3 regions of the Sphingomonas sp. M6A6_1c genome follow, and region 3 is predicted to be linked to each of the others. Evidence: predicted binding sites of a transcription regulator. Region 3 holds the regulator's gene; each other region holds the start of a gene.

The links. Region 3 encodes LexA, which represses DNA repair genes until DNA is damaged. Its sites were predicted from a motif close to GTTCCNCNCTTGTTCT; they were not measured.
Region 1: a site for LexA is predicted at 3,970-3,985, ahead of ACLBWH_RS00505 (DNA recombination protein RmuC). Genes of this name have one in related genera too.
Region 2: a site for LexA is predicted at 3,603-3,618, ahead of ACLBWH_RS10960 (ribonucleoside-diphosphate reductase subunit alpha). Genes of this name have one in related genera too.

Annotation. Positions count from the first base shown of each region.
Region 1 is NZ_JBKEZO010000001.1:106,993-113,987, reverse strand. It holds gene ACLBWH_RS00530 (class I SAM-dependent RNA methyltransferase) at 1-616, shown strand, start outside; gene truA (tRNA pseudouridine(38-40) synthase TruA) at 767-1,504, opposite strand; gene fmt (methionyl-tRNA formyltransferase) at 1,501-2,412, opposite strand; gene recR (recombination mediator RecR) at 2,467-3,060, shown strand; gene def (peptide deformylase) at 3,244-3,762, shown strand; gene ACLBWH_RS00505 (DNA recombination protein RmuC) at 4,044-5,495, shown strand; gene ACLBWH_RS00500 (hypothetical protein) at 5,507-5,737, shown strand; gene ACLBWH_RS00495 (TrmH family RNA methyltransferase) at 6,095-6,892, opposite strand; gene ACLBWH_RS00490 (HPr family phosphocarrier protein) at 6,931-6,995, opposite strand, start outside.
Region 2 is NZ_JBKEZO010000004.1:469,164-476,158, forward strand. It holds gene ACLBWH_RS10950 (fumarate hydratase) at 1-335, opposite strand, end outside; gene ACLBWH_RS10955 (EAL domain-containing protein) at 645-3,296, shown strand; gene ACLBWH_RS10960 (ribonucleoside-diphosphate reductase subunit alpha) at 3,695-5,626, shown strand; gene ACLBWH_RS10965 (endonuclease domain-containing protein) at 5,771-6,211, shown strand; gene ACLBWH_RS10970 (DUF2171 domain-containing protein) at 6,286-6,537, opposite strand; gene ACLBWH_RS10975 (hypothetical protein) at 6,624-6,824, shown strand; gene ACLBWH_RS10980 (ribonucleotide-diphosphate reductase subunit beta) at 6,874-6,995, shown strand, end outside.
Region 3 is NZ_JBKEZO010000001.1:569,722-576,716, forward strand. It holds gene trpD (anthranilate phosphoribosyltransferase) at 1-54, shown strand, start outside; gene trpC (indole-3-glycerol phosphate synthase TrpC) at 51-827, shown strand; gene moaC (cyclic pyranopterin monophosphate synthase MoaC) at 824-1,291, shown strand; gene ACLBWH_RS02575 (molybdopterin molybdotransferase MoeA) at 1,296-2,477, shown strand; gene lexA (transcriptional repressor LexA) at 2,536-3,225, shown strand; gene ACLBWH_RS02585 (methyltransferase family protein) at 3,657-4,928, opposite strand; tRNA gene ACLBWH_RS02590 (tRNA-Gly) at 5,058-5,131, shown strand; gene ACLBWH_RS02595 (SDR family NAD(P)-dependent oxidoreductase) at 5,186-5,971, opposite strand; gene ACLBWH_RS02600 (zinc-dependent alcohol dehydrogenase) at 5,999-6,995, opposite strand, start outside.

The sequences.
Region 1 (6,995 bases), 460 kb from region 3:
CTTCTGCGAGCGCCACGCCATCGCGCGCTTCACGCTCGACAGCGGTATCGGCGCCGAGACCCGCTGGGAGCCGCAGCCGGTGACGATCACGCTCGGCGGCCATCCGGTGCCGCTGCCGCCCGCCGCGTTCCTGCAAGCCACGCAGGAGGGCGAGGACGCGCTCGTCGCCGCGATGCGCGAGGCCACCAAGGGCGCCGCGACGATCGCCGACCTGTTCGCCGGTCTCGGCACCTTCACCCTCGCGCTGCCGACACGCGTCTACGCCGCGGAGGGCGCGCGCGACGCGCTCTTCTCGCTGAAATCCGCGGCGGGCAGGGGGCAGCTCCCGGTCTTCACCGAACACCGCGATCTCTACCGCCGCCCGCTGACGGTGGCCGAGCTCGACCGCTTCGACGCGATCGTCATCGATCCGCCCCGCGCCGGCGCGCGCGATCAGGTCGAGGCGCTCGCCGCCTGTCAGGCGAAGGTGATCGGCTACGTCTCCTGCAACCCGTCGAGCTTCGCCCGCGACGCGAAATTGCTGATCGAAGGCGGCTGGCGGATCGACTGGGTCCAGCCGGTCGGCCAGTTCCGCTGGTCCACCCACGTCGAACTGGCGGCGCGCTTCATCCGGTAATTGGTTCACGCGAAGGCGCGAAGGCGCGAAGAGGTCCCGCCAAGGGCGAGCGGATCGACCGGAAGACGAGCAATCGCATGCGGGAATGTCCCGCGGCTTCCCCGATCGCAACACCTTCGCGCCTTCGCGCCTTCGCGCCTTCGCGTGAACTCAATACACCGCCGATACGAAGAACAGCCCGTCGGGCGGCGCATTGAGCCCCAGCCGCGCCCGGTCCCGTGCCTCAAGGGCCTCCCGCACGTCCTCCACCGACCAGCGCCCCATCCCGACCAGCGCCAGACACCCGACCATCGAGCGCACCTGATGGTGGAGGAACGACCGCGCCGCCGCCCGCACCGAGATCCGTTCCCCCGCCTGCGTCACCGACAGCAGATCGAGCGTCCGCACCGGGCTGTCCGCCTGGCAATGCGCCGAGCGGAACGTAGTGAAGTCGTGCCGCCCGACCAGCACCGCCGCCGCCGCCGCCATGGCGTCGGCATCGAGCACCTGCGGCACCTGCCACGCCAGCCCCGCCTCCCAGGTCAACGGCGCCCGCCGGTTGACGATGCGATACTCATACGCCCGCCCGAGACACGAAAACCGCGCATGCCAATCGTCCGCCATCACGACGCAGTCGAGCACCGCGACCGGCGCCGGCCGCACCCGCGCGTTCAGCGCCTCCATCAACCGGAACGGCGCGATATCCTTGGCGATATCGACATGCGCGCGCATCCCAAGCCCATGCACCCCGGCATCGGTCCGCCCAGCGGCATGGACCGCGGTCCGCTCGCCGGTCACCGCGAACACCGCCTCCTCCAGCGCCGCTTGCACGCTCGGCCCGTGCTTCTGCCGCTGCCAGCCCATGAACGGCCGGCCGTCATATTCCACCGTCAGCGCGAACCGCGTCAAAGCTGCGTGCCCGATCGCACCGGAAAACCGCGCAGCAACTCCGCCGTACTCGTCACCCCGCGCCCGGCGCGCTGGACGAGCATCGGCCGGATCGCGCCGTCGCCGCAGGCGATCGTCAGCGCATCGTCCACTGTCGTCCCCTCGCCGCCGGGGAAGCTGAACGGCAGCACGTCGGCGCCGAGCACCTTGACCCGCTCGCCCGCGATCTCCAGCCACGCCCCCGGCGCGGGGTTCATCGCCCGCACCAGCCGCTCGACCTCCACGGCGCTGCGCGTGAAATCGATCCGCGCCTCCGCCTTGTCGATCTTGCTGGCATAGGTGACGCCCGCCTCGGGCTGCGCCACCGGCGGATGCGCATCGAGATCGCCGAGCACCGCGACCATCAACCCCGCGCCCAACGCCGCCAGCTCTTCGGTCAGCTCGCCCGCGGTCTTGCGATCGACCGCCACGCGCCCCTCCAGCCGCACCGGTCCGGTATCGAGCCCCGCCTCCATCTGCATGATCCCGACCCCCGTCTCGGCATCGCCGGCGAGGATCGCGCGTTGCACCGGCGCCGCCCCGCGCCAGCGCGGCAGCAACGAACCATGGACGTTGAGGCAGCCGAACCGCGGCGCGGCCAGCACCGCCCTGGGCAGGATCAACCCATACGCCGCCACCACCGCGACATCCGCGTCCAGCGCCGCGAACGCCGCCTGCTCCTCCGCGCCCTTCAGGCTGACCGGATGCCGCACCGCGATCCCCAGCGCCTCGGCGCGCTGCTGCACCGGAGAGGCGACCGTCTCGCGCCCGCGCCGCCCGCCGGGCCGCGGCGGCTGGCTGTAGGCCGCGACGACGTCATGTCCGGCCGAAACCAGCGCCTCCAGCGTCGGTACGGCGAAGTCGGGAGTTCCCATGAAGATGATCCGCATGGGCTGCCTTCAACGCGCTGGCGGGCGACGGCGCAACCCCCTATCTGTTCCGTCATGGCCTCTCCCGAAATCGAAGCCCTGACCCAGGCGCTCGCGCGCCTCCCCGGCCTTGGGCCACGGTCGGCACGCCGCGCCGTGCTCCATCTGCTCAAGAAGCGCGAGGCGGCGCTCGGCCCCTTGCGCGCCGCGCTGGAGGCGGTCGACGAACGGCTCGAGACCTGCGCGACCTGCGGCAACGTCGACACCGCCAACCCCTGCGCGATCTGCGCCGACCCGCGCCGCGACCAACGATCGCTCTGCGTGGTGGAGGAAGTGGCGGACCTGTGGGCGCTCGAACGCTCGCGGCTGTTCCCCGGCCGCTTCCACGTCCTCGGCGGCCGACTGTCCGCGCTCGAAGGCATCCGCCCCGAGGATCTCGCGATCGAGACCCTGGTCACCCGGATCGAGGCGGGCGGCATCGACGAGGTCGTCCTCGCGATGAACGCGACGCTGGAGGGCCAGACCACGGCGCATTACCTCGCCGACCGCATCGAACGCTTCCCGGTGCGCGTGACCCAGCTCGCCCACGGCCTGCCGGTCGGCGGCGAACTGGATTATCTCGACGAAGGCACGCTCGCGCAGGCGCTGCGCGCGCGGCGTCCGGTGTAAATTCCTCCCCGGCACGGGGAGGGGGACCGCGCATCGCAGATGCGTGGTGGAGGGGGGCTTCCACACGCGCCCCCGTCCGGGGAGAGCCCCCTCCACCATGCCAACGCATGGTCCCCCTCCCCGTGCCGGGGAGGACTATGCTCGAACTTGACGCCAAACTCCTCGCCACCTAGCTGACCGGGCATGGCAGTCCTCCCCATCGTCGAAGTCCCCGATCCGCGCCTGCGCCTGATCTCCAAGCCCGTCGAGCAGGTCACCGACGAAACGCGCGCCTTCGTGCAGGACATGATCGACACGATGTACGACGCCAACGGCATCGGCCTCGCCGCGATCCAGGTCGGCGTCGACAGCCGCATCCTCGTCATCGACCTGCAGGACGAGAAGGACGAGGAAGACAAGCCGATCAGGGCGCCGCACGCCTATATCAACCCCGAGATCCTGTCGGTCAGCGAAGAGACGAGCAGCTACAACGAAGGCTGCCTGTCGATCCCCGAACAATATGCCGACGTCGCCCGCCCGGCGAGCTGCCGCGTCCGCTGGCTCGACGAACAGGGCGAAGCCCATGAGGAAGAGCTGACCGGCCTGCTCTCGACCTGCATGCAGCACGAGATCGATCATCTCAACGGCATCCTCTTCATCGACCATATCAGCCGCCTCAAGCGCGACATGGTCATGAAGAAACTGACGAAGATGCGCCGCTGACGCACAGGCGCGGGGCGGCTCGCTCCGCTTCCTCCACATCCGTCACCCCGGACCCGTTCGAAACCTCCGCGACACTGCACAGTGCTTGGAACGCGAAGTGCTTACATGAACGGTCCTGTGTGACGGCCCCGCCCGTGACAGGGGGAGACTGAGGCGGGCAGCGTCGAGCGCCCATATCCCGCAATTAGGGACTGTCCTCCCTCCGACGTTCGATCTATGTTCCCCGTCACGAAAAGACCGCCGGCGATGTTCGCAATGACGTCCGCCGGCCGCCAAAGGGAATGACCGTGGACCTGACGATCGTCATCATCGCCATCCTTGCCCTCGCGGCGGGGCTGCTCGTCGGCTGGCTGCTCGCCAGCCGCAGGGCCGGCAGCCTCACCGCCGATCTCGCCGTCGCGCAGAGCAAGGCCGCCGACGCCGAGATCGCCGCCCGCGCCCGCGACGCGGTCGAGCGCGAACGCAACGAGGCGATGCGCGACCTCGCCGCGCTCCGTGCGCAGGCGGAGGACCGCGCCGCCACGCTCGATGCGCTGCGCGACGAACTCTCCGCAATCCGCGCCGATCGCGACGCCGCCCGCACCACGCTCGCCACCACCGGCGCGCAGGTCGAGGCGTTCGAGGCGCGCCTGATCGACATGCGCGACGCCAAGGAGCAGATGGCGGCGCAGTTCAACGACCTCGCCAACAAGGCGCTGACCGACGCGCAAAAAGCGTTCCTTGATCGTGCCGAGGCGCGCTTCCGCCAGTCGGAGGAACTCGCCGGCACCAATCTCAAGTCACTGCTCCAGCCGGTCAACGACCGCTTGCTCCGCTACGAGGAGGGCGTCGCCAAGGTCGAGGCCGAGCGCCGTGACGCCTTCGGCGATCTCAAGGGCCAGATCGAGCAGATGCGGCTCGGCCAGGAGCGCGTCTCCGGCGAGGCGGCCAAATTGGTCAACGCGCTGCGCAACGCGCCCAAGGCGCGCGGCCGCTGGGGCGAGCAGCAGCTTCGCAACGTGCTCGAAACCTGCGGCCTCGCCGAGCATACCGACTTCGCGATGGAGGTCAGCGTCGCCGACGGCGAGGGCGGTCGCCTGCGCCCCGACGCGATCGTCCGCGTTCCCGGCGGCAAGTCGCTGATCATCGACGCCAAGGTGTCGCTCAACGCCTATCAGGACGCGTTCGGCGCGGTCGACGAGAGCGAGCGCCATATCGGCCTCACCGCCCACGCCGCCTCGATGCGCGCGCATATCAACGGCCTCTCCGCCAAGGCTTATTGGTCGCAGTTCGACGACACGCCGGAATATGTCGTGATGTTCGTACCCGGTGAGCATTTCCTCTCCGCCGCGCTGGAGCACGATGCCGGCCTGTGGGATTATGCCTTCGACAAGAAGGTCCTGCTCGCCACGCCGACCAACCTGATCGCGATCGCGCGCACCGTGGCGGCGGTCTGGCGGCAGGAGAAACTGGCGACCGAAGCCCGCGCGATCGGCGCGCTCGGCAAGGAACTCTACGACCGGCTCGCCAAGGCCGGCGAGGACCTCCGCAAGGTCGGCGGCGGCCTGACCACCGCGGTCAACAATTACAACAATTTCGTTTCGAGCTTCGAAAGCCGCGCCCTGGTATCGGCGCGCAAGTTCCGCGACCTCAACATCGAACCCGGCGCGCGCGAGATCGGCGTCGCGGAACCCGTCGAGGCCCTGGCGCGCTACGGCGAGGAAGCGCTGCGCCTGCCGGACGCGGCGGAATAGAGGAGCGGGCGATGAAGGGCATGTACGATGGCGACGTCATCATGGATCGCGACGGGCGCGTGTCGGGTATGGTCGCCGGCGACGTGATCGTCCGCTCTGGCTGCGACGTCAGGATCAGCGGCATGGTCGCCGGTGACGTCTATGTCGAGGCGGGCGCCCGCGCACGGATCAGCGGCATGGTCTCCGGCCGCATTATCGACCGCGGCGGCGTCATCCGGGTCAGCGGCATGGTCGGTGGCTAGGCCGGTCGGCAAGGCGTTGACGCTGCGGCCGAAACCGGCACCGCTGTCCTACAGGCAGCGTTCGTGCTACCCGTCTGGCTCTTTCTCATCGGTTCAGAAATCGAAACGATAGGGCTCGATCGTTTCGATTAAGGTGTCCAACTTGTCCATGTTGCATCATGCGCGAGGCGGCGGCAGGACCAGTAGCGAGGACAGGCATCCAGATAAAAAGTCCTCCCCCGCCAGGGGGAGGTGGCGCGGCGAAGCCGTGACGGAGGGGGAGGAAAGCGATCACTTCGGTTGCGTGTCCTCCCCCTCCGTCATGCCTTCGGCATGCCACCTCCCCCTGGCGGGGGAGGACTGACTTCGATGCCGCCCCTAGCCGTGCTGCGCCAACACCTCATAGGCCATCACCGCCGTCGCCACCGCGGCGTTGAGACTGTCCGCCTTGCCCAGCATCGGGATCTTGACCAGCAGGTCGCACGCCGCGGCATAGTCCGCCGGCATCCCCTGCGCCTCGTTGCCGGTCAGCAGGAAGGTCGGGGTCGCGTAGCGCGCCGCGCGATAATCATGGTCGGTATCGAGGCTCAGCCCGACGAGTTGCCCCGGCCCCTCGCGTAGCCAGCCGAGGAACGGCTCCCATTCGCTGCGCACCACGGGAATTGTGAACAGCGCGCCCATGCTGGCGCGCACCGCCTCGACCGAGAAGGGATCGACGCATTCGCCGATCAGGATCAGCGCGCCCGCGCCGACCGCATCGGCGGTGCGCAGGATCGTGCCGAGATTGCCGGGATCGCGCAGCCGCTCGGCGACCAGCCAGATCTTCGACGTGGTCCGATCGAGATCGGCCAGCGTCCGGTCGAATTCGTCGAACACGCCGACCACCGCCTGCGGATTGTCCTTGCCCGACAGCTTGGACAGGATGTCGGGCGTCGTCTGGATCGACTCGCCGCCCGCCATCTCGACGTCGATCGACAGCGCATGGACCAGCGGGTGGTCGGCATTGCCCGCCGCGTAGAACAGGATGCGCGGCAGTCGCCCGGTCTCGCGCGCCTCGGTGAGGATGCGCAACCCCTCGGCCATGAACTGGCGCGCGCCGCGGCGATGGCGCTTGTCGCGCAGTTCGCGGGCGTATTTGACGAGCGGGTTGGAAAAGGCGGTGATCTCACGGGGCATAGGTTCCCCCTCCGGCACAGCGGCCGGTCAGCGCAAGCTCAATCTTCGCCGAACTTGGCCTCGACCAGCTCGCAGAGCGCTCCGACCGCCGCCTCGGCGCCGT
Region 2 (6,995 bases), on a different contig from region 3:
GCGCGCAGCTTGTTCTCGGGGTGGAGGTACGCACGCCGCACGCCTTCGTCGATCACCTCCTGCAACGATTGGTCGCCGTCGAGCCGGCAATCCTGGCCCCATTTGACGAAGACGGTGACGATGCCGGTATCCTGACAGATCGGCCGATGCCCCTCGGCGCACATCCGGCTGTTGGTGAGGATCTGCGCGATCGCATCCTTCGCCGCCGGGCTGCGCTCGGCCCGATAGGCGTCGCCGAGCGCGCGGATGTAATCCATCGGATGATAGTAACTGATGAACTGCAGCGCATCGGCGACGCTGTCGATCAGGTCGGTGGCGCGGATGGTCGTGATCACGGGGCGGGCTCCTTTGCGCCCGCCTTAAAGACCGGAGGGATGGCCGCCAAGGCACGTTTCGGACGGCGGACGGCACCGGCCAAGAGTCCTGCAAGACGCCTCGTGTACCCCGGCGGAGGCCGGGGTACAGGCTTGGGAGAACCGTGCCGGCTTTACAGCCGTCTCGCAAAGGCGGTGTGACGGCGTCGACGTGGCCACGCAAATGCGCGGTTATGCCTCTGACCCAAGGCGACGAAAGCCGGTACCGAGAGCACCAAAACCCCAACCATCGCAAAGCTTTCTCAACCATCACACGTTATTTCCCGCGCCATGTCGCTACCCTCCCCCACGCCCGATCAGCCCCCCGCCGTCCCGGTGCTGCGCCTGCTCGGCCTGGGCAGCGAGCAGAGCGATCACGAAGCACAGATGCACGCCGGCCATCTCGCGCATGTCCGCACGATCTGGCCGTTCGCGCTCGCCGCGCAGGGAATCGCCAGCGCGGTGCTGCTGGGGGCCGCACTCGGCGATGTCGCGAGCAACGGCGCGCCGGTCGGCATCGTCGTCGCGATCGCGGCGCTGCTGCTGCCCTCGCTCGCCGTCTATGCGGTGCTCGCCGCGTCGCGACCGCGCGGCTGGCCGCCGCACGTCCGCACCCGCTGCCTCGTCGCGAGCGCCACCGTCACCGCCGCCGCCTTGCTCTGGCTGCTCTGGGCGTCGACGCGGCTGCCGATCAGCCCGGTCCAGCTCGGCTGCTTCGTCGGCCTCGCCGGCGCGATCGGCATGACCAGCATCGCCCTCCACCCGGTCCGCGCCGCGACGCTCGGCTTCGGTGCCGGGCTGGTGCTGATGCTGGCGCTGCTGTCCGACAGCGTGCTGCCGGCGCTGGTCGCGCTCGCCTTCCTCTTCTGCCTCGCGGTCGCCACCGCGCGGCTCGCCCGGCTCGACGGCCTCGCGGTGCAGCGCCGCGTCTCCGCCGCGCGCGAGGGCAGCCTCGCGGTCAAGATGATCGCCGAATTCGAAGGCCATGGCACCGGCTGGTTCTGGGAAGCCGACCGCCAGGGCCGTATCACCTATCTGTCCGCCAAGGTCGCCGCGGCGCTCGCCCCGCATTATCGCGATCCCATCGGCTGCCTGCTCACCGACGTGTTCCGGATGGACAGCGCCTCGCCGGGCACCGAGCGCACGCTCGCCTTCCACATCTCGTCGCGCACCTCGTTCGCCGATTACACCGTCTGCGCCACCGGCAGCGCCGACGGCGCCGAGCCCGATCGCTGGTGGTCGATCTCGGGCCGGCCGGTGATCGACGATCTCGGCCGCTTCCAGGGCTTCATCGGCTCGGGCAGCGACCTCACCGAGAAGCGCAAGTCGGATGCCGAGATCACCCGCCTCGCGCTGTTCGACGGCCTCACCGGCCTCGCCAACCGCCAGCGCATGCGCCAGAGCCTCGACAAGACGCTGCAACCGCAGGGCGGCGTGCTGCGCCCCGCCTCGCTGTTCCTGATGGACCTCGACCGGTTCAAGGCGGTCAACGACACGCTCGGCCACCAGGCCGGCGACGCGTTGCTCAAGCAGGTGGCGCAGCGGCTCGAACGCGGCGTCGGTGCGGTCGGGCTGGTCGGCCGGCTGGGCGGCGACGAATTCAAGGTGCTGCTGCCCGCGATCGACCATCGCGACACGCTGACGACGCTCGCCAGGGAGCTGATCGCCTCGCTGTCGCAGCCCTATTTCATCGCCGGCGCGACGGTGACGATCGGCTGTTCGATCGGCATCGCCATCGCCCCCCAGCACGGCGACAATGCCGAGGAGCTGGTCCGCAACGCCGATCTCGCGCTTTATGCCGCCAAGGCCGACGGCCGCGGCGTCCACCGCTTCTTCTCCGAGGAGATGCTGTCGGGGGCGAAGAGCCGCAAGGCGCTGGAGGACGACATGCGCACCGCGCTGGCGGAGGGCGGCTTCCACCTTCATTATCAGCCCGTGGTCTCGACCGCGACCGAGGCGATCACCGGCTACGAGGCGCTGCTGCGCTGGCAGCATCCGGTGCGCGGCCGCATCTCGCCCGCCGATTTCATTCCGGTGGCGGAGGAATGCGGGCTGATCGAGGCGCTGGGCGAATGGGTGCTGCGCACCGCCTGCGACGCCGCGGCGCGCTGGCCGCGCGCGGTGCGGGTCGCGGTCAACGTCTCGCCGATCCAGTTCGCCAACCCCGCCTTCCCGGCGATCGTCACCTCGGCGCTGGCGCGCAGCGGCCTGCCCGCCTCGCGGCTCGAGCTGGAGATCACCGAGGGCGTGTTCCTCGACGAATCCGGCGCCACCGATGCGATGTTCCGGTCGCTGAAGGCACTCGGCGTCCGCCTCGCGCTCGACGATTTCGGCACCGGCTATTCCAGCCTCGGCTATCTGCGCACCGCGCCGTTCGACAAGATCAAGATCGACCAGAGCTTCGTCCGCGGCGCCGCGCAGCCGGGCAACCGCAACGCGGCGATCATCCGCGCCATCGTCACGCTCGCCGACACGCTCGACATGGAGACGACCGCGGAGGGCGTCGAGATCCAGGACGAGATCGAACTCGTCCGCGCGCTGGGTTGCAGCCATATCCAGGGCTTCGTCTACGGCGCCGGCATCGCCGATGCGGATGTGGTGACGCAGCTCGGCGGCGCGGTGCAGGCCGCGCCGGTCGGCCACAAGGTCAGCCGCGCGCCGCGCACCAAGATGCTGCGCTCGGCGCGGCTCGCGGTCGGCCGCACGCAGGGCGACGTGCGCATCCGCAACATCTCGGCGAGCGGCGCGATGATCGACGGCGTCGCGATCGACGACGAGGCGGTCGGGCTCGACGTGCTGATCGAACTGGTCGAGAACCAGATGTTCGCCGCGCGCGTCGCCTGGGCGCAGGATGGCAAGGCGGGGCTGCATTTCGCCGAAAGCTTCAACCTCGATCGTCTCCAGCAACCCCAGCCCGGCCGCATCGCCCGCCGCGCGACATAGGTCCGTCACACCCACGACTCCCGCGATTCATGTCCGGAATCGGCCGACTAAAAATTTTCGTTCCCGCATCGTTCCCTTGCGCTTTCCGTAACCCGCGGAAGTCCGCGCGTCGTGCGGCATCGCCCGCCGCCGGGGCGCAGCGGCGGGGTGGAACCGGCCTCGCTCCGCCGCATTACCCCCTTGCCTGCCGCGCCGGTTTGCCACAACTTGTGGGGGTTGAGTTCGGGGGCGGACCCAATTGCTGGTAGAGAACACCGTCGATCCCCATATCGGGCATCGACACCGGGCAAGCCGCGGCATCGCGATGTGCTCATTTTGTTCTCTTCCTCGGGCCGCCTTGGTGGTACAAGAAAATGCGCCGCCGATTCGAACACTTAGAGAACGAAGGATCGGTTTCGATGGATTTCAGGGACACGCAGGGTGAAGCAATGACCAGCGACACGATCGAAGCGACGATGGGCGAAACCGGCACCACCACCGCCTCCCCCGCGACCGAGGCGGTCGGCACCGGCAGCAAGGCGGTCCGCGCGCGCCCCTATCCGGTCGAGGTCGACCATAGCCGCGACGCGCTCCTCACCGACTTCGGCAAGGAGACGCTCAACGACCGCTATCTGCTGCCGGGCGAAAGCTATCAGGACCTCTTCGTCCGCGTCGCCTCGGCCTATGCCGACGATGCCGCGCATGCGCAGCGCCTGTACGATTATATCTCGCGTCTGTGGTTCATGCCGGCGACGCCGGTGCTGTCCAACGGCGGCACCGGGCGCGGCCTGCCGATCTCTTGCTATCTCAACTCGGTCCCCGACAGCCTCAACGGCATCGTCGACACCTGGAACGAGAACGTCTGGCTCGCCAGCCGCGGCGGCGGCATCGGCACCTATTGGGGCAACGTGCGCGGCATCGGCGAGCCGGTCGGCCTCAACGGCAAGACCAGCGGCATCATCCCCTTCGTCCGCGTGATGGACAGCCTGACGCTCGCGATCTCGCAGGGTTCGCTGCGCCGCGGTTCGGCCGCCTGCTATCTCGACATCAGCCACCCGGAGATCGAGGAGTTCCTCGAGATCCGCAAGCCGAGCGGCGACTTCAACCGCAAGGCGCTCAACCTCCACCACGGCGTGCTCATCACCGACGCGTTCATGGAGGCGGTGCGCAACGGCGAGGAATGGCACCTGCGCAGCCCCAAGGATCAGACGATCCGCCAGACGGTCGACGCGCGCTCGCTGTTCCAGAAGCTGGTCGAGACCCGTCTGCAGACCGGCGAGCCCTATATCGTCTTCGCCGACCACGTGAATTCGAACATGCCCAAGCATCACCGCGAGCTGGGCCTCAAGGTGTCGACCTCGAACCTGTGCAGCGAGATCACGCTGCCGACCGGCGTCGACCATCTCGGCAACGACCGTACCGCGGTCTGCTGCCTGTCGAGCCTCAACCTCGAGACGTGGGACCAGTGGAAGGACGAGAAAGGCTTCATCGAGGACGTGATGCGCTTCCTCGACAACGTCCTGCAGGACTATATCGAGCGCCACGAGCCGGGCATGGAGCGCGCCGCCTATAGCGCGGGCCGCGAACGTTCGGTCGGGCTCGGCGTGATGGGCTTCCACTCCTTCCTCCAGGCGCGCGGCCTGCCGTTCGAGGGGGCGATGGCGAAGTCGTGGAACCTGAGGATGTTCAAGCACATCAAGGGTCAGGCCGACGAAGCCTCGATGCAGCTCGCGATCGAGCGCGGCCCCTGCCCCGACGCCGCCGACACCGGCGCGATGGAGCGGTTCAGCTGCAAGATGGCGATCGCGCCGACCGCGTCGATCAGCATCATCTGCGGCGGCACCAGCGCGTGCATCGAGCCGATCCCGGCGAACATCTACACGCACAAGACGCTGTCGGGCAGCTTCTCGGTCAAGAACCCCTATCTCGAAAAGCTGCTCATCGAGAAATCGAAGAACAGCGAGGCGGTGTGGAGTTCGATCCTCGAACACGGCGGGTCGGTCCAGCACCTCGACTTCCTGTCGACCGAGGAGAAGGATTGCTACAAGACCAGCTTCGAGATCGACCAGCGCTGGCTGCTCGAACTCGCCGGCGACCGCACGCCCTATATCGACCAGGCGCAGTCGCTGAACCTGTTCATCCCCGCCGACGTCGAAAAGTGGGACCTGCTGATGCTCCACTTCCGCGCCTGGGAATTGGGCATCAAGTCGCTCTATTACCTGCGCTCCAAGTCGGTACAGCGCGCGGGTTTCGCAGGGTCGGGCGGGGTCGAGGCGGACAATACGATCGCCGCACCCAAGTTCGAGATCGGCGAGACGACGGATTATGACGAATGTCTGGCGTGTCAGTAAACGCATAGGTCGCCCTCACCTTCCCACCCGACTGCTTCGGGCGGGCCCCTCCCTCTCCCGGAGGGAGAGGGGTGAGGCGGCCACCATTCCCTCTCCCATCGGGAGAGGGAGGGAGCCGCGCAGCGGCGGAAGGGTGAGGGTGAGATGCGTCTCTACAAAAACCAACCTTCCGGTACGGTCCAGCATGCCCGGCAACTCCGCCGTGCCGCATCGGAACCCGAGCGTCGTCTGTTGTATGGATTGCGCGAGGCCTTTCCGGCGCTGAAATGGCGCCATCAGACACCCATCGGACCTTACCGTGCCGACATCCTGTGCTTCTCCGAACGTCTCGTCATCGAGGTCGACGGCGACACCCACGCCGACACGCCGGAAGCCGACGCCATCCGTACCCGCTTCATCCAACGCCAAGGCTTTTCCGTGATCCGCTTCGCCAACCCTGATGTGATGACGAACCTCGACGGCGTTCTGACTCAAATCTCCCTTTTCCTCCGGGAGAAGAGCGTTGGGTGCACGGCGCCCCGCACGGCAAAGCCGTTTGGGAAGGATGAGGGTGACCACGCACAAGAAAAGGGCGGCACCGCATGACCGGCACCGCCCTCACCCTTCCGCCGCCTAGCGGCGGCTCCCTCCCTCTCCCGCTGGGAGAGGGAAAGTGCGGATCACTCCGCCTCTTCGAACATGTCCACCGCATTGGCGGCGGTCGCGCTCAGCCGCACCGTATCGCCCTCGATCTCGGCGACGAGGCCGGCCGGCAGGTAATGGTGCTTGCCGCCCTGCCCGTCCTGGGTGCTCGGCGAATCGTTCTTGGTGAGCTTGATGCGCTCGCCCTGGACGTGGTCGACGGTGCCGACATGGACGCCGTCGGCGCCGATGACCTTCATATGCTCTTTGATGTTGCTGTGATCGTGCATGACAATGCTCCTGCAAGGGGTTCGGCGGTCCAACGAGCCGATCCCGAATTGGATGCATCGCGCGCAAACCCCGGATACCCGCGCTGATGCCGCTGCAGAGCCTCATCATGTTCGCGGTCGCCGCGGTGTTCGGCCTCGGCGGCGCGTGGATGCTGTTCGAGCTGCGCCGCCCGCAGGGGCCGGCGCGCGTCTACGTCTACCGCATGGCCGGCATCATGGCCGTCAGCCTCGCCATCGTCCTCGCCTTTTCGGCGCATGCGATGTGGCAATGGAGCGGCCAGCCCTAACCTCTTTCGCAACACACCCTATTTCTACAGATCCCACGGAGTAGCCCCCATGTCCCTCCTTCACGCATCGAAGCAGTACAAGCCGTTCGAATACCCCTGGGCGTTCGAATTCTGGAAGCGCCAGCAGCAGCTGCACTGGCTCCCCGAGGAGGTCCCGCTCGGCGAGGATTG
Region 3 (6,995 bases):
CTCGACGACGGCCGCGCGGGCGCGCTGCTCGACGCCTGGATCGCCTACCGATGACCATCCTCTCCCGCATCATCGAAACCAAACGTGCCGAGGTCGCCGCGCGCAAGGCGACGACCAGCCTCGCCGACCTCGACACGCGCATCGCCGCGGTGACGAAGCCGCGCGGCTTCCGCGCCGCGCTCGACGCCAAGCCGGGCCATGCGCTGATCGCCGAGATCAAGAAGGCGAGCCCGTCCAAGGGGTTGATCCGCGCCGATTTCGATCCCCCCGCCCACGCCCGCGCCTATCAGGCCGGCGGGGCCGCCTGCCTCTCGGTGCTCACCGACGAACAATGGTTCCAGGGTTCGGACGAGTATCTCATCGCCGCGCGCGCCGCCTGCGAGCTGCCGGTGATCCGCAAGGACTTCATGGTCGATCCGTGGCAGGCGACCGAGAGCCGCTCGATCGGCGCCGATGCGATCCTCATCATCGTCGCCGCGCTCGACGACAATCAGATGGCGGAAATCGAGGGCTCGGCGCTCGACTGCGGCATGGACGTGCTGGTCGAGGTCCACGACGCGCACGAGCTCGACCGCGCGCTCAAGCTCAAGTCGCGGCTGATCGGCGTCAACAACCGCGACCTGCGCGATTTCTCGGTCGATTTCGCCCGCACCTACGAACTGGTCGACAAGGCGCCCAAGGGCTGCACCTTTGTCGCCGAGAGCGGGCTGGAAACGCCTGCCGACCTCGATGCGATGGCCGAACATGGCGTGCGCTGCTTCCTGATCGGCGAGGCGCTGATGCGCGCCGACGATGTCGAGGCGGCGACGCGGGCGATGATCGGTTGACCCGCCTGACCCACCTCGACGCCGATGGCGCGGCGCATATGGTCGATGTCGGCGACAAGGCGGTGACCAGCCGCCACGCCGTCGCCACCGGCCGTATCGCGGTCGCGCCCGATGCGCTCGCCGCGATCCGCGACGGTGCGGCGAAGAAGGGCGACGTGCTCGCCGTCGCCCGCGTCGCCGGCATCATGGCGGCGAAGAAGACCGCCGAGCTGATCCCGCTCTGCCACCCCCTTCCCCTCACCCGCGTCACGGTCGATCTGGAGCTGGACGACACCGGCATCACCGCCACCGCGCTTGCCAAGACGGACGGCAAGACCGGCGTCGAGATGGAGGCGCTCACCGCCGTCTCGGTCGCGCTGCTGACCATCTACGACATGGCGAAAGCGATGGACCGCGGTATGACGATCTCGGGCATCCGCCTGCTCGAAAAGGCCGGCGGCAAGTCCGGCGACTGGCGCGCCTGACGCCATGGCCTTGCTGCCGATCGCCGAGGCGCAAGCCCGCCTGTTCGCCTCGGCGGCCCCGGTCGCCGTCGAGGACGTACCACTCGGCCAGGCCCACGGACGCTGGGCCGCCGCCGACGTCGCCGCCCACCGGACGCAGCCGGCGACCGATCTGTCGGCGATGGACGGCTATGCGATCCGCTTCGCCGACCTCCCCGGACCCTGGAGGCTGATCGGCGAAAGCGCCGCCGGCCGTCCCTTCGCAGGCCCGGTCGGTCCGGGCGAGACGGTCCGCATCTTCACCGGCGCGGCGATGCCCGCGGGCGCCGATACGGTGATGATCCAGGAGGAAGTCGCCGCCGACGGCACGACGATCCGGCTGACCGGCGAAGGTCCGCCGAGACTGGGCCGCAACACCCGCCGCCGCGGCCTCGACTTCACGACCGGCGACCGGCTGATCGCGCAGGGCGAGCGGCTCACGCCGGCGCGGATCGCGGTCGCGGCGACCGGCGGGGTGGCGATGATTGCCGTCCATCGCCGCGTGCGGGTCGCGATCTGCGCCACAGGCGACGAACTCGTCGAGCCCGGTCAGGGGAACACCCCCGACGCGCTGCCCGAATCGAACCGCGCGATGCTGGCGGCGCTGCTCGCCGACCTGCCGATCGATCTCGTCGACCTCGGCATCCTGCCCGACGATCTCGGCACGCTGCGCGACGTCTTCGCCGGCGTCGACGCCGACCTGCTCGTCACCACCGGCGGTGCCTCGGTCGGCGACCACGATCTCGTCCGCCCGGCGCTCGAAGCCGCCGGTGGCGCGATCGATTTCTGGCGGATCGCGCTGCGTCCCGGCAAGCCGATGATGGCGGGGCGGCTCGCCGACACCATCCTGCTCGGCCTGCCCGGCAATCCGGTGTCGGCCTTCGTCACCGCCTTGCTGTTCGTCAAACCGCTGATCGCGCATCTGGCCGGCGCCGCCGACCCGCTGCCGCGCACGACGATGACGATCCTCGGCGAAGACCTGCCCGCGAACGGTCCGCGCACCGACTATCTGCGCGCCGAGCTGCGCGATGGCCGGGCCTATGCCTCGACCATTCAGGACAGTTCGATGCTGCTCACGCTCGCCCGCTCGCACTGCCTGATCGTGCGGCCGATCGACGCACCCGCCGCCAGCGCGGGCGACTCGGCAGAAATCCTCGTCATCGCTTGACGGGCGCCATCCTGTTCCCTAGAAGTTCCGCGTCTGTTCCGACGGGGAAGGTCCGCTCATGCTCACGCGCAAGCAACACGAGCTCGTTTGCTTCATCAACGACCGGTTGGAAGAAACCGGCATCTCGCCTTCGTTCGAGGAGATGAAGGAAGCGCTCGACCTCAAATCCAAATCGGGCGTGCACCGCCTGATCAGCGCGCTCGAGGAACGGCATTTCATCCGCCGCCTGCCCAACCGCGCCCGCGCGCTCGAAGTGCTGCGCATGCCGGAACGCTCGGAGCGCAAGCCTGCACCGGCGACGCCCGCGCCCGCCCCGGCCCCCGCGAAGACCGGCAACGTCCGCGCCGCGGCGACGCCGGCGAACGACGTCATCGAGATCCCGCTGCACGGCCGCATCGCCGCCGGTGTCCCGATCGAGGCGTTCGAGGGGAGCTCGATGCTCGCGGTGCCCGCCGCCCTGCTCGGCTCGGGCGAACATTATGCGCTGGAAGTATCTGGCGATTCGATGGTCGAGGCGGGCATCCTCGACGGCGATTACGCGCTGATCCGGCGGACCGAGGTCGCCCGCGACGGCGAGATCGTCGTCGCGCTGATCGACGACAGCGAGGCGACGCTCAAATATTTCCGTCGCGAGGGCGCGATGGTCCGGCTCGACCCGGCCAACCGCGCCTACGAACCGCAGCGCTACGTGCCGTCGCACGTTCGCGTACAGGGCAAATTGTCGGGCATCCTGCGCCGCTACGATTGAGCCGGACGGGGGGCGAACGCCTTGCGGACGTGCCCTCCTGTATCCATCGGCTGCACCGAAGCATTACCCCCTTTCCGTCACCCCGGGCTCGACCGAGACCTCTGCGAAAGTCGTCCCAGTGCTCTTGCGAAAGCAGGAGCCCAGGGTTGCGCGCAGTTCCGGCTGTCACTCTGCTGGACCTAAGGCCGATCGACATTCAACTCGTGGACGATGCCAAGTCCTCCCCCGCCAGGGAGTGCCGGGTTGAACGGCCCCCGGCCGTTCAAGGTCATGCCGGGGGCATGACCGACCCGGCACTGTGGCGCGGCGAAGCCGTGACGGAGGGGGAGGTAAGCGACCACTCTTGTTGCGTGTCCTCCCCTCCGTCATGCCTCCGGCATGCCACCTCCCCCTTGCGGGGGAGGAATTCTAAGGCTGGCTATCGATCCGACCTAGCGCCCGACCAGCCAGCGGCCGAAGCGCGGTACGGCGCCGTGGCGGGTCATCCAGTCGCTATAGGCGCGGTAGACCGGATCGAGGCCGAGGTGGCGTTCCTCGGTGCGGGCGCGCCAATAATAGATGCCGGTGACCACGCCCATCAATGCGGTGGCGCGCACCGCGTCGATCAGGCTGCCGGTGGTGAGGATCGGCAGGGTCGACAGCCACCAGAACAGGTTCTTCGACAGATAGGCCGGATGGCGCGACCACGCGTAAGGCCCGTGCGTCAGGATGCCGCGGTGGGTCAGGTTGGAGAAGCGCGGCCCGAACGCGACCGTCGCCCAGGCGTAAACCGCGGTCAGCAGCGCGAGGATCGCACCCCATATCGCCGACACGGTCGGATGGCCGGCGAGCCAGAATGTCCAGTCCTGCGTCCCCGGATGATAGTCGAGAGGGCCGCCCGACTCCATCAGGATGAACGGCGGATAGCAGATCAGCGCGGCGGTCCATGCGGCGGCATAGGGGTTGGCGCTGCGGATGTGCGCGTCGAGCGGGCGCAGCGTCAGGACATAGCCGACGGTGGCGAAGCTGACGTCGATGACGAACATCAGCCCGATCAGCCATTGCACCAGCGCGACGGGATCGCGGAGGCTCGCCCGGTCGATGTGGATGAAGCCCGCCCAATTGCCGGGGAGCACCGCGAGCATGAAGGCGAGGAAGAACGCCTTGACCGTCCAGGCGCGGAGATGGCCGTAGATCGCCTCGGGTACGACGCCGGGCTGGCCGGTCAGCCACGCGCCGAGGTGCCAGGCGCCGTCACGCGGCTCGACGAGATATCGGTCGATCCAGAGCACATACGGCACGGCGAGGATCGCGACGATCGGCATGACCCAGCCGAAACACCACATGGCGAAGGCGAAATTGCCGTCCCAATAGAAGCGCCCGATGCCGTAGAGGAAGGCGATACCGCCCCAGGTGAGATACAGGCCAGCGAGCTTGGTCAGGCTGACGTCGCGGCGCTCCGCCAGCGGACGTGGATCGTGCCAGTCGATGCCGGTGCTGGCGCGACGATGCACCTTGTCGACCAGCAGCGACCAGCCGATCATGGGCAGCGCGCAGGCGACGAGCGCGACCAGCGCCGCATAGGGGCCATCCATGCCGATCGCGAGCGCCGCCGCCAGCCACGCGAACAGCCCGGCGATGCCAGCGAGCCCGACGCCATGACCGACGGCAGACGCGGGACGCTGGTCGGCCGATGCGGGGACCTGTTCGGGATCGTGCTCCATCCCGGCGACTTAGCGCGGCAACGGTAAGCAAGCCATGAACCACGACGGGATGCGATCTTGGGTCTTGACCCCGTATGCCGCGCGACGATAAGCCGCGGCTCGATCGACGCCCGCGGGCCGTCAGGTCGTGCGGGTATAGTACAATGGTAGTACAGCAGCCTTCCAAGCTGAATACACGGGTTCGATTCCCGTTACCCGCTCCACGCCCTTGAACGCCGACGGCTGCGGCCGATCACCGGCCACAGCCGCCGTCACGATCAATGGTCGGCGGTGCCGGGTTCCGCCATCTTGCGATGCTGTTCGGCGAGCACCGCATTGGGCGTGACATTGGCGACGGCCGACTGGATCTTGTTCTTCCAGCCGGACACGATCGCTGCTTTGCCTTCCATCAGCGCGTCCCAGCCGTCGGCGGCGACCTTGGCGGGATCGTCCTTCTTGGGATCGCTGCCGACATCGGTGTCGAGCATGTCGCCGCGCGCGAAGAATTCGGTGTCGGTCGGTCCCGGCATCAGATTGGTGAGCGTGACGCCATCGGCATCCTTGATCTCGTTCTGCAAGGCGGCGACGAAGCTGTCGAGGAACGCCTTGGTGCCGTTGTAGACCGCCTGGAACGCGCCGGGAATGTAACCCGCGATCGAACCGGTCACGAGCACTTTGCCGTCGTTGCGCGCGACCATGTCGCGCAGCACCTTCTGCAAGAGATAGGCGGTGCCGGTGATGTTGGTATCGACCACCGCGCGCCAATCCTCTACCGATTGGTCGAGGAAGGCATGGCCGAGACCGCGGCCGGCATTGGCGCAGAGCAGGTCGATCCGCCGCCCGCCTGCCGCTTCTAGCAGCCGATCGACGCCTTCCGGGGTCGACAGGTCCGCCTCGAGCGCCTGAACGTCATGCTCGTATTGGCGGAAGTCGGCCGCTGCCGCCTCGATCAGCGGCTCGTCGGCGACGACGAGGATGTCGTAGCCGTTGCGCGCGGCGAGCGAGGCCAGTTCGAAGCCGATGCCCGTCGAGGCACCGGTGATGATCGCGAATTTGTCAGCCATATGCGGTATCCTTGGATGGAAAGACGATCAGGCGACCATGCCGGGCTTCAGCACGATCTTGGTGGTTTCGTTCTGATGGTTCTTGAACAGGTCGTAGCCCTTGGGCGCGTCGGTCAGCGGCATGCGGTGCGAGATCAGGAACTCGGTGTCGATCTTGTCTTCCATAATCGCGTTGAGCAGCGCCGGCATATAATGCTGGACGTGGGTCTGGCCGGTCTTGAGCGTCAGCCCCTTCTCCATGAACGCGCCGAGCGGGAATTTGTCGACGAAGCCGCCATAGACCGCCGGCATCGAGACGCGGCCACCCTTGCGGCAGGCGATGATCGCCTGACGGATCGAATGCGGCCGATCGGTGCCGAGGAAGGTCGACGCCTTGATCTGGTCGATGATGTTGTCGACGAACATGCCGTGCGCCTCCAGCCCGACCGCGTCGATCACCGCATCGGGGCCGATGCCGCCGGTCATCTCCATCAGTGCCTCGTAGGTGGCGCTTTCCTCGAAGTTGATCGTCTCGGCGCCGAAGCGCTTGGCGAGTTCGAGGCGGTGGGGGAAATGGTCGATCGCGATGACGCGCTCGGCGCCCATCAGGAATGCCGATTGCACCGCGAACAGCCCGACCGGGCCGCAGCCCCAGACCGCCACCGTATCGCCCGGCTCGATCTGCGCATATTCGGCCGCCTGCCAGCCGGTCGGCAGGATGTCCGACAGGAACAGCACCTTGTCGTCGGAGACGCCGTCGGGGATGACGATCGGGCCGACGTCGCTGAACGGCACGCGGACATATTCCGCCTGGCCGCCGGCATAGCCGCCGGTCATATGGCTGTAGCCGAACAGGCCCGACATCTCGTGGCCGTACAGCTCCTGCGCGATGTCCTGATTGTCGGCGGGCAGACCGTTGGGGCAGGCCGAATATTGATGCTTGCCGCAATGGTAGCAGCTGCCGCAGGCGATGGTGAACGGCACCACGACACGCTGGCCCTTCTTCAGCGTCGACTTGGCGCCGACCTCGACCACTTCGCCCATG